Regions from separate parts of the Rhizobium sp. AN73 genome, predicted to be linked through region 1. Evidence: riboswitches for the same ligand, from Rfam matches in the RefSeq annotation. Region 1 holds a riboswitch; each other region holds the start of a gene.
The links. Region 1 has a riboswitch for thiamine pyrophosphate ahead of RBH10_RS08055 (ABC transporter permease). Riboswitches for the same ligand answer to the same signal wherever they lie in the genome.
Positions count from the first base shown of each region.

Region 2: another riboswitch for thiamine pyrophosphate. It lies ahead of thiB (thiamine ABC transporter substrate binding subunit); the one in region 1 lies ahead of RBH10_RS08055 (ABC transporter permease).
Region 3: another riboswitch for thiamine pyrophosphate. It lies ahead of thiC (phosphomethylpyrimidine synthase ThiC); the one in region 1 lies ahead of RBH10_RS08055 (ABC transporter permease).

Region 1 covers NZ_JARWME010000001.1:1,797,506-1,801,768, reverse strand. Annotated here, with positions in the region: gene RBH10_RS08065 (alpha-glucosidase) at 1-296, shown strand, start outside; partial or broken gene RBH10_RS08060 (pilus assembly protein TadG-related protein) at 374-1,662, opposite strand; TPP riboswitch at 1,845-1,947, shown strand; gene RBH10_RS08055 (ABC transporter permease) at 2,076-2,861, shown strand; gene RBH10_RS08050 (ABC transporter substrate-binding protein) at 2,858-3,802, shown strand; gene RBH10_RS08045 (hydroxyethylthiazole kinase) at 3,805-4,263, shown strand, end outside.
Region 2 covers NZ_JARWME010000002.1:2,727,204-2,731,466, reverse strand. Annotated here, with positions in the region: gene thiP (thiamine/thiamine pyrophosphate ABC transporter permease ThiP) at 1-1,153, opposite strand, end outside; gene thiB (thiamine ABC transporter substrate binding subunit) at 1,173-2,186, opposite strand; TPP riboswitch at 2,225-2,335, opposite strand; gene RBH10_RS23235 (VOC family protein) at 2,381-2,773, opposite strand; gene RBH10_RS23230 (ABC-F family ATP-binding cassette domain-containing protein) at 2,867-4,263, opposite strand, start outside.
Region 3 covers NZ_JARWME010000002.1:2,888,882-2,893,144, reverse strand. Annotated here, with positions in the region: gene thiO (glycine oxidase ThiO) at 1-940, opposite strand, end outside; partial or broken gene thiC (phosphomethylpyrimidine synthase ThiC) at 942-2,766, opposite strand; TPP riboswitch at 2,861-2,972, opposite strand; gene RBH10_RS23960 (acyl carrier protein) at 3,155-3,406, shown strand; gene RBH10_RS23955 (acyl-CoA dehydrogenase family protein) at 3,406-4,263, shown strand, end outside.

The sequences.
Region 1 (4,263 bases):
TGCCGGTGCAGCGCCCGCTTTTCCTGCATTACGAGAACGACCGGCAAACCTATGCCATTCAGGACAGCTATCTCTATGGTGCCGAAATGCTCGTCGCACCCGTGTGGAAGGCAGGGGAAACCCAGCGCACGCTTTATCTTCCGGGCGAAGGAGAATGGGTACATCTGTGGAGCGGTGCGCGGCATGCGGGCGGGCGCGAAATCACCGTTGATGCTCCGATAGGCCAGCCGGCCGTCTTCTACCGCGCCGGGACGCCCTTTGCTGCGCTATTTGAACAGCTTCGCAGTCTCGGTTGAAGCATCACCTTCCTGCCATCCCTGCAAAAAACGCCGCAAATATTGCGGCGTTCGAGAGATGTTTCAACAGGTAGTCATCAGCCCGTCAGGCGTGGCGATGTGATGGCTTTCTTGAACAGAGCCGTCATCGCGTCGCTGATACCCTGTGATGGGCTCACCTCGAAATACAGTCCCGGGGAAGCACAGCTTTGCATGCGCGAGCCGATTTCCGACTGAAAGGGCTTTATCCAGCTATTGTACCAGTCATTCGTCGGAAGCGGCAGATAGGTGGTATAGAGCACGGCGATACGAAAACCCTTTTCTTTCAGCTTCGTACAGGCCTTGATGTCGATCGGCTCCTGACAGCGGCCCCCGTCAGTTTTTTCGTGCAGGAGGAGGGCTTGTAACTGTCGCCAACACCATCTGAAACGAAAAAGATCACCTTGTCCGGGTTTGCCGAGCTTGCGCCCGTGCCCGAGGTTCCGGCCTTATCTCCGATCTGGGACAGAGCGCGGTCGAAGTCGGTTTGCTGGTCGTTATTGTATCCCTGATAGGGAATGGACATCAGGTTGATTTCACCCGCTTTTTTCTTCGCAGTCTCCAGATCCGAGGTCAGCGGAACGACCTCAAGCAGCTTCGTGTCCTCCGCCCGCTCCCCGAAGGTATAAACAGCCATGCGATATTGATTGCTGCTTTTGCGGGTGGTTTTCGCTGTATCCATCAGACTGGCGGTTGCTTTGGCGACCACGTCGATGCGCGTCGTAACTCCGAGTTTCTTGGCCTTGAAATAATAGCTGTTCGGGTCCGCCACGCCGTCTTTCACGATGTGACAGGCAAAAGCGCACTGATCGCTCGTATTCGCAACCAGGGTGGCAACATCCTGGGGTGTGGCGCCCACTCCCATGGAAGGCGTATTGTCCAGCAGAAGATAGAAATCGCTAAAGGTTTCCGTCTCATATTTCGCCGTGGCCGTGCCGCCAACCGAGATGAAATCCTTGCCCAGAACCCCGGAGAGTGTCGTGCTTACCGATGCCTTGAAGCTGACGGATGACTCGACCACATTACCGTGCTTGGTCACCGAGACATCGACAGACGTAATGCTGTAATCGGTATTTCCCCGCTGGTTGTCATCAAAGAATGCCCGCGCCTCGTCATTGCCGACGTTAATGACACCGTCGCCCGACATCTTCTTTGCCGCCTGAACACTTGCGGACATATCTGCGACTGCCGCAAGTGCTGCGGAATCCGCCGCCTGTTGCAGATCGGCTTTGACCGACATGCCACGCGTAACATCAAGCGCCACACCGGCAGCCCCGCACAGAGGCACCATGAGCAACGCGGTAAGAATGCCAAAATTTCCCGATTTCTCTTGCCAGAAGTTTTTCAAGTTCGCCCCCAACCATTCTGGAAGCGGAAACTAATACAGCGGAATTGAAAAAGCGGTTTCAATAGATAACTAATTTTTGATAAACTTAATATAATCAATAACTAATATGCATTCGACAAATCAGCCCGTATTCGCGTTAAAGTTCAAAGTTGACATTACTTCAAAACCCTCCTAGCAAATCAGTCTCTTCCGAGGGGAGCACCTGACGGTGCTGAGATGGCGATGAGCCGGACCCTTGAACCTGATCCGGGTCATGCCGGCGTAGGAACGGAAACTGTCGCGCTTTTGAGGTGCCGCCCTTTCTCTTCTCCGCTTTGCCCGGATCTCCGTGATCGCCACAGCTGGAGACCGAATGATGATGCTGAAACCTCCTGCCTTTCCTATACGGTACGGTTACGTCTGAGGTCCGGCCGATGCGTGCCTCCCATGCGCTGAAGGGCGTCGTTCTTCTTTTAATCATCTGGCAGGCGGGTATCTGGCTGTTTGCGCCACCCCGCTACATCCTGCCCTCGCCCGCCGATGTCGCCGCCGCGTTCCAGCGCCAGCCGGGCTTCCTGTTCGGACAGGCCATGGTGACGCTCAGCGAAATGGCCGTCGGGCTTGCGACCGGTATCACCGCCGGCATTCTGGTTGCCTTTACAATTGCAGCCATCCCGCGTTTTGGTCGCCTCGTCTGGCCCATGATTCTCGTATTGCAGGCGTTTCCCGTCTTCGTGCTCGCCCCCATACTCGTGCTGTGGTTCGGTTTCGGCATGGCCTCGAAAGTGGTCATGACGGCGATCATCATCTTTTTTCCCGTCGCATCGGCCTTCACCGACGGTCTCAACCGCACGGATCGCACGATCCTCGATGCCGCCTCGCTGACGGAGGCGAGCCACTGGCAAATCCTCACCCGGCTGCGCGTGCCGCTGGCGCTTCCCTCGCTCATTTCCGGGCTGCGGGTCGCCGCACCGCTCGCCCCGCTTGGCGCCGTCATCGGCGAATGGGTGGGCGCATCCTCCGGGCTCGGTTTCGTCATGATCCAGTCCAATGCCCGCATGCAGACCGACACCATGTTTGCCGCCATGGCCATACTCGCCGTTATGGCCGTGCTGCTGCGGCTTATCGTCGACCGGGCGACAGCCAATCTGGCCCCCTGGGCCAAAGAAACAGAACACCTCATTCCTTTCAAACATTTGCGGAGATTTTCGGCACCATGAAACGAACTCTTCTTTCCCTCGTCGTCGCGGCAGCAAGCGTGTTTGCGCCCGTGCAATCGCAGGCGGCCGACAAGCTTACCGTGCTGCTGGAATGGTTCGTGAACCCGGACCACGCTCCGATGGTGATCGCCAAGGAACGCGGCCTGTTCACAGATGCGGGGCTGGACGTTGAGCTGGTTCCGCCTGCGGACCCATCCGCCGTGCCGCGTCTCGTCTCGGCAAAACAGGCCGATATCGGCGTTCACTACCAGCCGAACCTTTATCTCGACCACGATGCCGGGCTGCCGCTCGTCCGTTTCGGAACGCTGGTCGAAACGCCACTCAACACCGTCACCGTTCTGGCCGATGGGCCGATCAAGAGCCTGAAGGACCTGAAGGGCAAGAAGGTCGGTTTCTCCGTCTCCGGCTTCGAGGATGCGATGCTGAAGCGGATGCTGGAGAAGGACGGACTGACGAAAGACGATGTGGAACTCGTCAACGTCAATTTCTCGCTCTCGCCTTCGCTGATCGCAGGCAAGGTGGATGCGACGCTTGGCGGTTTCCGCAATTTCGAACTGACGCAGATGAAACTTGAGGGCCACGAAGGCCGCTCGTTTTTCCCCGAGGAACATGGCGTACCCGCCTATGATGAGCTGATCTTCGTCACCCACCGCGATTCTGCCAAGGACAACCGCCTGCCGCGTTTCCTCTCCGCCGTCGAGCAGGCCGCGATCTTCATCACCAATCATCCGCAGGAATCCTGGCAGCTTTTCATCAAGGCCTATCCGAACCTTGACGACGCGCTGAACAAGCAGGCGTTTTTCGACACCTTGGCGCGTTTCGCCAAGCGTCCGGCCGCACTCGATCGCGCCCGCTACGCCCGATTCGGTGAATTCATGCGAGACATGCAACTGATCAAGCAGGCGCCGACGGCCGAAGACATCGCCGTGGAGCTGCAATAACCATGAACGGAACCTCGACGACAGACTTTCCCACAGCGGCAAAGGCCGCAGAGATCCTCGAAAGGGTGAGGCAGGTGCGCCCGCGCGTGCATTGCCTGATGAACACCGTGGTGCAGAAATTCACCGCCGACGGCATTACTGTCGTCGGTGGCATTCCCTCGATGACCACCTCGCTCGAGGAAATCGGCGCTTTCGTGACGAAAGCCGATGCGGTGACGATCAATCTCGGCACGCTCGATGCAGACCGGCGCAAAGTCATCCGGTTTGCCGTCGAGATCGCCCGTGCAGCGGGCAAGCCGTGGATTCTGGATCCTGTACATTGCGACTATTCGCCATCGCGGCTGGCATTTGCGCGTGACCTGATCGCACTTGGCCCGACCATCGTTCGCGGCAACAGCGCCGAAATGAGCCTCATCGGCAATGTTGCGAATGCGGTGAGGATAGAGACCGGACCGGTCGAT
Region 2 (4,263 bases), on a different contig from region 1:
CAAGCAGCACCAGCGACGACCCCGCCCCGAGCGTGGCGGAAAGGAAGCGCAAGGGCCGGGCCACGCGCCGTCTGGAACCCACGGCCTGGCGCGCACTTATGATCGCCATGCAGCAGAACACGACGAGGATTGCGGAGAGCGCCGCGATTGCGAGACTGGTCGCTGCAGCACGCAGGAAGATCGGCGCGGACAAGAGGCGTGGCAGATCGGCCCTCAAGCCTGATATGGTTATCGCGGCAAGCGGCAGGCCGATCAGCAGGATTGCAAAAATAATTGCAACCCCGTCCCATAGGCGGGCGCCGACGCTTTTGTCGTCGAAACGACGAACGGGACGGCCAAGCGACACAATTTCCGCCTCAGGCGAAGGCAAAAAGGCAAGAAGGCCGAGCAGTATTGCCGTGAGAACAATCTGCAGAACCGAAAGCGCGATTGCCCGCTGCGGATCAAAATCGAACCGTAGTGCCTGATAGATCGCCACCTCCAGCGTCGTGGCCGCCGGCCCACCGCCCAGCAGAAGAACGAGCGTGAAGCTGGTGGCGCACAGCATGAAGATAAGCCCGGCAATGCCGGGAACGAGACGCGAGACGGCAGGCCATTCGATGAAGCGGAAAACCGAGACCGGTCCCATGCCGAGGCTTGCGGCCATCCGCCAATATTCGCCCGGAATGCGTTCCAGCCCGGCCAGCATCAACCGCACCGCGAGCGGCAGATTGAAAAACACATGGGCAATGAGAATGCCGGAAAGGCCATAAATACTGAAAGGCTGATCCGCACCGGCAAAAACAAGAGCCGCGTTCAAAATACCCTGTCTGCCCCAGATGGTGATGATGCCGAAAGCACCGACGATGACCGGCAGCCCCATCGGCACCGCCATCAGCCTGATGATCCAGATCCGCCCCGGAAAGTCTCGCTGCCGGGAGAGTGCCAGCGCCACCGGCAAGCCGAGAACAATCGATAGAACAGTGGAAAGCGTTGCCTGATAAAGCGTGAACCGCAGGATGCGCAGCGTATAGGCATCCATGATGCCGGCAGCGGATGCGCCGGCATCGAAAGACAGGAGAGCCGCAACGGCAAGCGCCATGAACAGGAAAATGGCGACAAAGGCCGCCGTTCCGAAAATGATCGACCACCTGTAATCGCGACGCAGCATCATGCGCGGGCGTGCCTCTTCGTCAGTTCATGCTCATGGCCGCAAGCCATTCATCGATCCAGGCCTTGCGGTTCTTCGCCACCTCTTCCGGGTCCATCAGGAAGGTCTTCTGCGGCACGACGAGTTTGGAAAACGCCTCTGGCAACGGCGTCGACGTTGCCGCGACCGGCATCATCCAGTTGTTTTCGGGAATGGCATCCTGAAAACCTGATGTCAGCGTGAAAGCGAGGAACTGTTTCGCCAGTTCTTTGTGCGGCGCGTTTTTCAGAAGGCCGGATACCTCGATCTGGATATAATGCCCTTCGGAAAAAGCTGCCGCCTGATAACGATCCGTCTTTTCCGCGACCATGTGGTAGGCCGGCGACGTGGTGTAGGAAAGCACCATCGGCACCTCGCCCTTGGTGAAGAGGCCATAGGATTCCGACCATCCCGGCGTGACGGTGAGAATACGCTTCCTGAGCTTCGCCCAGGCCTCCGGCGCCTTGTCGCCATAAACGGATTTCACCCACAGCAACAGACCAAGGCCCGGCGTGGAAGTGCGTGGGTCCTGAATGGCGATCTTCTGTGAGGGATCGCCTTCGACGAGATCCTTGAGGCTCGTCGGCGGATTTTTTATCGTCTGCGTGTCGTAGACCACTGCGAAATGACCGTAATCATAAGGGACGAAAACATCGTCCTTATAGCCGCCTGGCACCTTGGCCGCCGATGCATCGATGCCGCTGGCGTCGAAAAGACCGGTCTGTTTCGCTTCCGCGACAAGATTGGTGTCGAGACCGACCACGACATCCGCCTTGGACCCGGCCCCCTCGAGCTTCAGACGGTTGAGCAGCGCCACACCATCGGCCACGCCGACGAAATTGACCATGCAGTCGCAGACCTTTTCAAAGGCCTCCTTCACCTTGGGGCCGGGACCCCATTCGGAAACGAAGCTTTCATAGGTGTAGACGGTCAGTTCCTGTCTGTCCTGCGCAACGGCAAGAGCGGGCAGAAACAGCGAAGCGGCAACGAGGGAATTCAGGAAAAGACGACGTCGCACGGGTACCTCCTCAAAAACGATAAGGGAAATAGCCGCTTGCCTTGAAGCCGTCTAATCCCTCCGCCGGTATGAACCGGATCAGGTTCTTCGGGTTGGCAAGCCTCTCAGCCTTTTGCACGCAAGCACAAAAGACACCCCGTTAGATCATGATGATGATGTAGTCCCGCCGTCTCTGATTGGCAAGATGGCCGCTGTCAGGCCTGGGCCGTCATATGGACCAGTTCCCAGACATGACCGTCGGGATCCTGAAAGCTGCCGGCATACATGAAGCCGTGATCCTGCACGGGTTTCCAGTTGCTGCCACCGGAGGCAAGCGCCGTCGCGATCATCCGGTCGATTTCCTCGCGGCTTCCCGCCGTCAGACAGGTCAGCACCTCGGTGCTGCGCGTCGCATCAGCGATATCGCCATTGATGAAATCGCGAAAACGCTCTTCCTGAAGCAGCATCACGAAGATGTTCTCTTCAACGATCATGCAGAGCGTGCGGTCATCCGAATATTCCGGATTGAAGCTGAAACCGAGTGCCGTGAAGAAATTTCTGGATGTCTCGATATTCTTGACGGGCAGGTTAACGAAGATCATGCGCATTTTCTGAACTCCTCCGAACCGGCATAGAAAACGGCAATTCCGCCTCCCTGTCAAAGGCGGATGAAGCGTCAATCAACAAAGCGCGCTTCACCTTCAGCCTTCCAGTTCCTCGCGCAGCATCTCCAGCTCCAGCCATTCCTCTTCCATGGTCTCGAGCTTTTCACGCAGCTTCGTCATTTCCTTCGCCAGCGTGTTGAAGGTAGCCGGATCCTTGGTGAAAAGATTGGGATCAGCCATGCGCTCCTCGCGCTTGGCGATTTCGCCTTGCGCCTTTTCCATCTCCTTCGGAAGATTTTCGAGCGCGAATTTCTGCTTGAAGGAAAGCTTGCCTTTGGCTTTTAAAGGGTCCTGCGATGCGGAGCCCGAAGATGCCGCCTTTGCCTTTTCCTGCTTCTCAGCCTTGCGTTTTTCTTCGGCTGCGCCCTTGCGCTGCGCCATCATGTCCGAATAGCCGCCGGCATATTCGATCCAGCGCCCGTCCGGCTGGTCCGGATTGGCGGGCGCAATGGTGGAGGTGACGGTACGGTCGAGAAAATCGCGGTCGTGGCTGACCAGAATGACCGTGCCGGAAAAACCAGCGACGATTTCCTGCAACAGATCGAGCGTTTCGATGTCAAGATCGTTGGTCGGCTCGTCGAGGATCAAGAGGTTGGTCGGCCGCGCCAGAATACGTGCCAGAATAAGGCGAGCACGCTCACCACCAGAGAGGTTGCGGATCGGCGTGCGGGCCTGTTCCGGCTGGAACAGGAAGTCCTTCATGTAACCCGTGACATGCTTCAATTCGCCGTTGACCAGCAGATTGTCGCCGCGCCCGTCTGTCAGATAATGCGCAAGCGTATCGTTCGGATTGAGATCCTCACGCTTCTGGTCGAGCGTCGCGATCTCCAGATTGGTGCCGAGCTTCACCGTGCCGCTATCGGGCTGAAGCTGGCCGGTGAGCATCTTCAAAAGCGTGGTCTTGCCGGCACCATTCGGCCCGACGAGACCAATGCAATCGCCGCGATGCACCCTCAGCGAAAACGGTGCGATGATCACGCGCTCACCGTAAGACTTGGTAATGGCATCGGCTTCGATAACCAGCTTGCCGGATTCCCGCACTTCCGCAGCCGTCGCCTGCACAGAGCCCTGCGGTCCCTTGTGACCGCGATAGTCCGCGCGCATGGCCTGAAGCTCACCCACGCGGCGCATGTTGCGCTTGCGTCTCGCCGTCACGCCGTAACGCATCCAGTGTTCTTCGCGCTCTATCGCCTTGCCGAGCTTGTGCTGCTCCAGCTCTTCCTCTTCCAGCACCTTGTCGCGCCATTCCTCGAAATGCGCAAAACCGCGGTTGAGACGGCGGGACTGGCCGCGATCCAGCCAGACGGTCGAAGTCGAAACCTTCTCCAGAAAACGCCTGTCGTGCGAAATCAGCACCAGCGCACTGCGCGTCTGCTGCAATTCGCCTTCAAGCCATTCGATGGTGGGCAGGTCCAGATGGTTGGTCGGCTCGT
Region 3 (4,263 bases), on a different contig from region 1:
CGATATCAGCCGCCCGCTGCGCCATCGCCGGTGACAGCAGGAAGCCATGCCGGTGTGCGCCGTTGATGAAGATGGTCCGACCGTCCTCGGTGACATCAGGCAGATTATTGGGGTAAGCCGGACGCACGCCCGTTCCCGTCTCGATGATTTCCGCTTCCGCGAAGGCCGGATGCACGGCATAGGCGGCGTTCAGGAATTCCATCATCGAGCGGGCGGAAATGGCGCCCGCATCCTCCGTCTCGATCATCGTCGCGCCCACCATGAAGCGACCCGGCTCACGCGGCACGATGTAAAGCGGAATACGCGGATGCAGCAACCGGACCGGACGCGACAGCGAAACTTCCGATGTGGCGAGATAAAGCATCTCTCCCCGCACACCGCGAAGGTTGGCAATCTCGCCCACCGCCGCAGGGCCAGTGCAATCCACCACCCGGTCGAAAGGCTGTTCATCCACCGAAACGCCTATATGAAACCGCACGCCCAAACAGCAGAGCCGCTCATGCAATGATTTCAGCGCAAGGCGCGGATCGAGATGCCCCTCGCCCGGGAAATAAAGCCCGGAGCGGAACCGCCCGGCAAGATCGGGTTCCAGTGCAGCGATTTCGCCCTCATCCACCCACTGGTATCCAGTGGTTCTGGACGCGAAACGCGAAAGCTCTGCTTTGTCGCGGGCCGGTGCGACGACCAGCGTGCCGTGTCTGATGACAAGGCCGGGGGTCGCCTCATCCCACCAGTCGAGCGCCGCCTGACCGAGCGTTAGCACCGCTTCCTCCGCACTCTCACGTTCGCACCAGGGCGCGAGCATGCCGCCGGCGTACCACGACGCGCCGCGAGAGGGTTCGGCATTGCGCTCCGAAACCTCCACGGTAACGCCGCTGCGCGCCAGTTCGAAGGCCGCCGTCAGACCGGCGACCCCCGTTCCCTTGACAAGGACACGCATGCTACTGGCCGTCCACCGGGGTGGCGAGCGGCATATATAGCTCGCCACCTTCCTTGAAGCGCGCGGCCATGGCCTCCAGCCCCTCCTTCTGCGCCTCGGCGCGGATATCGTGGGAAATCCGCATCGAGCAGAATTTGGGACCGCACATGGAGCAGAAATGCGCAACCTTGTGCGCCTCCTTCGGCAATGTCTCGTCATGGAAGGAACGCGCCGTATCCGGGTCCAGCGACAGGTTGAACTGGTCTTCCCAACGGAATTCGAACCTTGCGCGCGACAGCGCATCGTCCCGTACCTGCGCGGCCGGATGACCTTTGGCCAGATCGGCGGCATGCGCGGCGATCTTGTAGGTGATGACACCGACCTTCACGTCGTTACGATCAGGCAGGCCGAGATGTTCCTTCGGCGTGACGTAGCAGAGCATCGCCGTGCCGAACCAGCCAATCATCGCGGCTCCGATGCCGGAGGTGATATGGTCGTAACCGGGGGCGATATCGGTCGTCAGCGGCCCGAGCGTATAGAAGGGCGCCTCGCCGCAGGTCTTAAGCTGTTTGTCCATATTCTCCTTGATCTTGTGCATCGGCACATGGCCGGGGCCTTCGATCATGACCTGGCAGTCCTTCGCCCAGGCGATCTGCGTCAGCTCGCCGAGTGTCTCCAGTTCCGCGAACTGCGCCGCATCGTTGGCGTCGGCGATCGAGCCGGGCCGCAGGCCGTCACCAAGCGAGAAGGAAACGTCGTAAGCGCGGCAGATGTCGCAAATCTCTTCGAAATGCTCATAGAGGAAGCTTTCCTTGTGGTGATGCAGACACCACTTCGCCATGATCGAACCGCCGCGCGACACGATGCCGGTGACGCGGTTGACGGTGAGCGGGATGTAATGCAGCCGCACCCCGGCATGGATGGTGAAATAATCGACGCCCTGTTCCGCCTGTTCGATCAGTGTGTCGCGGAACACCTCCCAGTTCAGGTCCTCGGCAATGCCGTTGACCTTCTCCAGCGCCTGGTAAAGCGGCACCGTGCCGATCGGCACCGGCGAATTGCGGATGATCCATTCGCGGATATTGTGGATGTTGCGCCCGGTCGAAAGATCCATGACGGTATCGGCACCCCCAGCGGATCGCCCAGACCATCTTCTCCACCTCTTCCGCCATGGAAGAGGTGACGGCGGAATTGCCGATGTTGGCGTTGATCTTCACCAGGAAATTACGGCCGATAATCATCGGTTCGAGTTCCGGGTGATTGATATTGGCGGGAATGATGGCGCGGCCCGACGCGACTTCCTGACGGACAAACTCCGCCGTCACATAATCGGGGATCTGCGCGCCAAAACTCTCGCCATCGCGGATCAGCTTCTCTTTCGCAGCTTCACGTCCGAGATTTTCCCGGATGGCGATGAATTCCATTTCCGGCGTGATGATGCCGGCCCGCGCATAGGCAAGCTGCGTCACGGCCTTGCCCCCCGTCGCCCTGAGCGGCTGATGGCGCACGGAAAATTCCGGCGTCAGGCGCTCGCCGGTCGCAAAGCCGTTATCCTCCGGTTTGACGTGACGCCCGTCGTAAGCGGCGACATCGCCACGGGCCACGACCCAGTCGTGACGCAGGCGCGGCAAACCCTTTTCAATCAGAACGGAATGCGTGGGATCGGTATAGGGCCCGGAGGAATCGTAGACCGTGACAGGCGGTTCGCCCGCCGTCGGGTGCACGGCGATTTCGCGCATCGGCACGCGAATATGCGGATGCAATATTCCGGGCTTATGGACTTTCGTGGAGGCGGGATGTGGCCCGGCTGTGACCGAAAGCGGGATATTCTTGGCAACGATATTCATCATGAGGCTCCAAAGTTTGACAGTGGAGACCCAGTTCGAGCCGGAATGATGGAAAATACCGAAGCGTCGACAGCGCAAGTCACACGCAATCCGACCCTCGGTCTTTGCACCGTCCCTACGCCAGTATGAACTGGATCAGGTTCAACGGGTCACTGCGCATGAAAGCAGAATCTCAGCCCCTTGACGGGACACCCCTGGTGAATGACAGACAGGAAAAGACACCGCCCGACATTTGTCAAGGGCGCTGATGTGTGCCTGGCAAAGGTAACGAATGACACATGCAGCCGTTAGTCGTAATTAACCTAACGGTTTAGGCGAATATTATCGTTTTCAAATTAACGATAAGCACAAACCATCCTGATGTTAAATTCATGGGAGATAAGTCGGAATGAATGCGACTATTCGTGAAATACTGGCAAAATTCGGCCAGCTTCCTACACCTGTCGATACGATCGAAAATGAAGCAGATCTTTATGCAGCCGGTCTTTCTTCCTTTGCATCGGTGCAATTGATGCTGGGTATCGAGGAAGCTTTTGATATCGAATTCCCGGACAACCTCTTGAACCGCAAGTCGTTTGCCAGCATCAAGGCCATTGAAGACACCGTTAAGCTCATTCTGGATGGTAAAGAGGCCGCCTGATGAATGTGACCGTTGCGCCGCAGGAAGAAACGCTGTCCGCGCGCGCGGGCCGCGTCGCGGCAATTGCCGCCAAACACGCGGACGAGGTGGACGTCACCGGTCGCTTCCCCGAGGAAGCCGTCAACGCGCTGAGACAGGAGCGTCTGCTCGGCATACAGGTCCCGTCCTCCCTTGGCGGTGAAAGCGCGTCCATACAGCAAATCGCCGATATCTGCGCCCGGCTTGGCCAGGCCTGTTCGGCAACGGCGATGATTTTCGCCATGCATCACATCAAGGCATCGAGCCTTGTGGAGCATGGCGAGACAAGCCCATGGCATGCGGGCTTCATGAGCCGCATCGCAAGCGAACAGCTTCTGCTCGCCTCGGCGACCACCGAAGGCGGCATCGGCGGTAATCTGCGCAATTCCATCTGCGCGATTGAGGTCGAAGGGGAATTTTGCCGGCTGGAAAAGGACGCCACCGTCATTTCCTATGGCAGCAATGCGGATGCCATCCTCATCACCTCGCGCTCCCACAAGGATGCCGCACCCGCCGATCAGGTGATGACCGTCTTCCTGAAAAATCAGTACACGCTCGAGAAAACCCATATCTGGGACACGCTCGGCATGCGCGGGACCTGTTCGGACGGCTTCCTGTTCCGCGGCGAAGCGCCAGCGGTGCAGATCTTCCCGAAACCATTTGCGGAAATCGCCGCCCAATCCATGCTTGCAAGCTCCCATCTCCTGTGGAGCGCCGTCTGGTACGGCATCGCGTCGGATGCGGTACTGCGCGCCCAGTCCTTCGTCAGAACGGCGGCACGCAAGTCGCCCGGTGTCACGCCGCCCGGCGCCATCCGCCTTGCCGAAGTCTCCACCAAG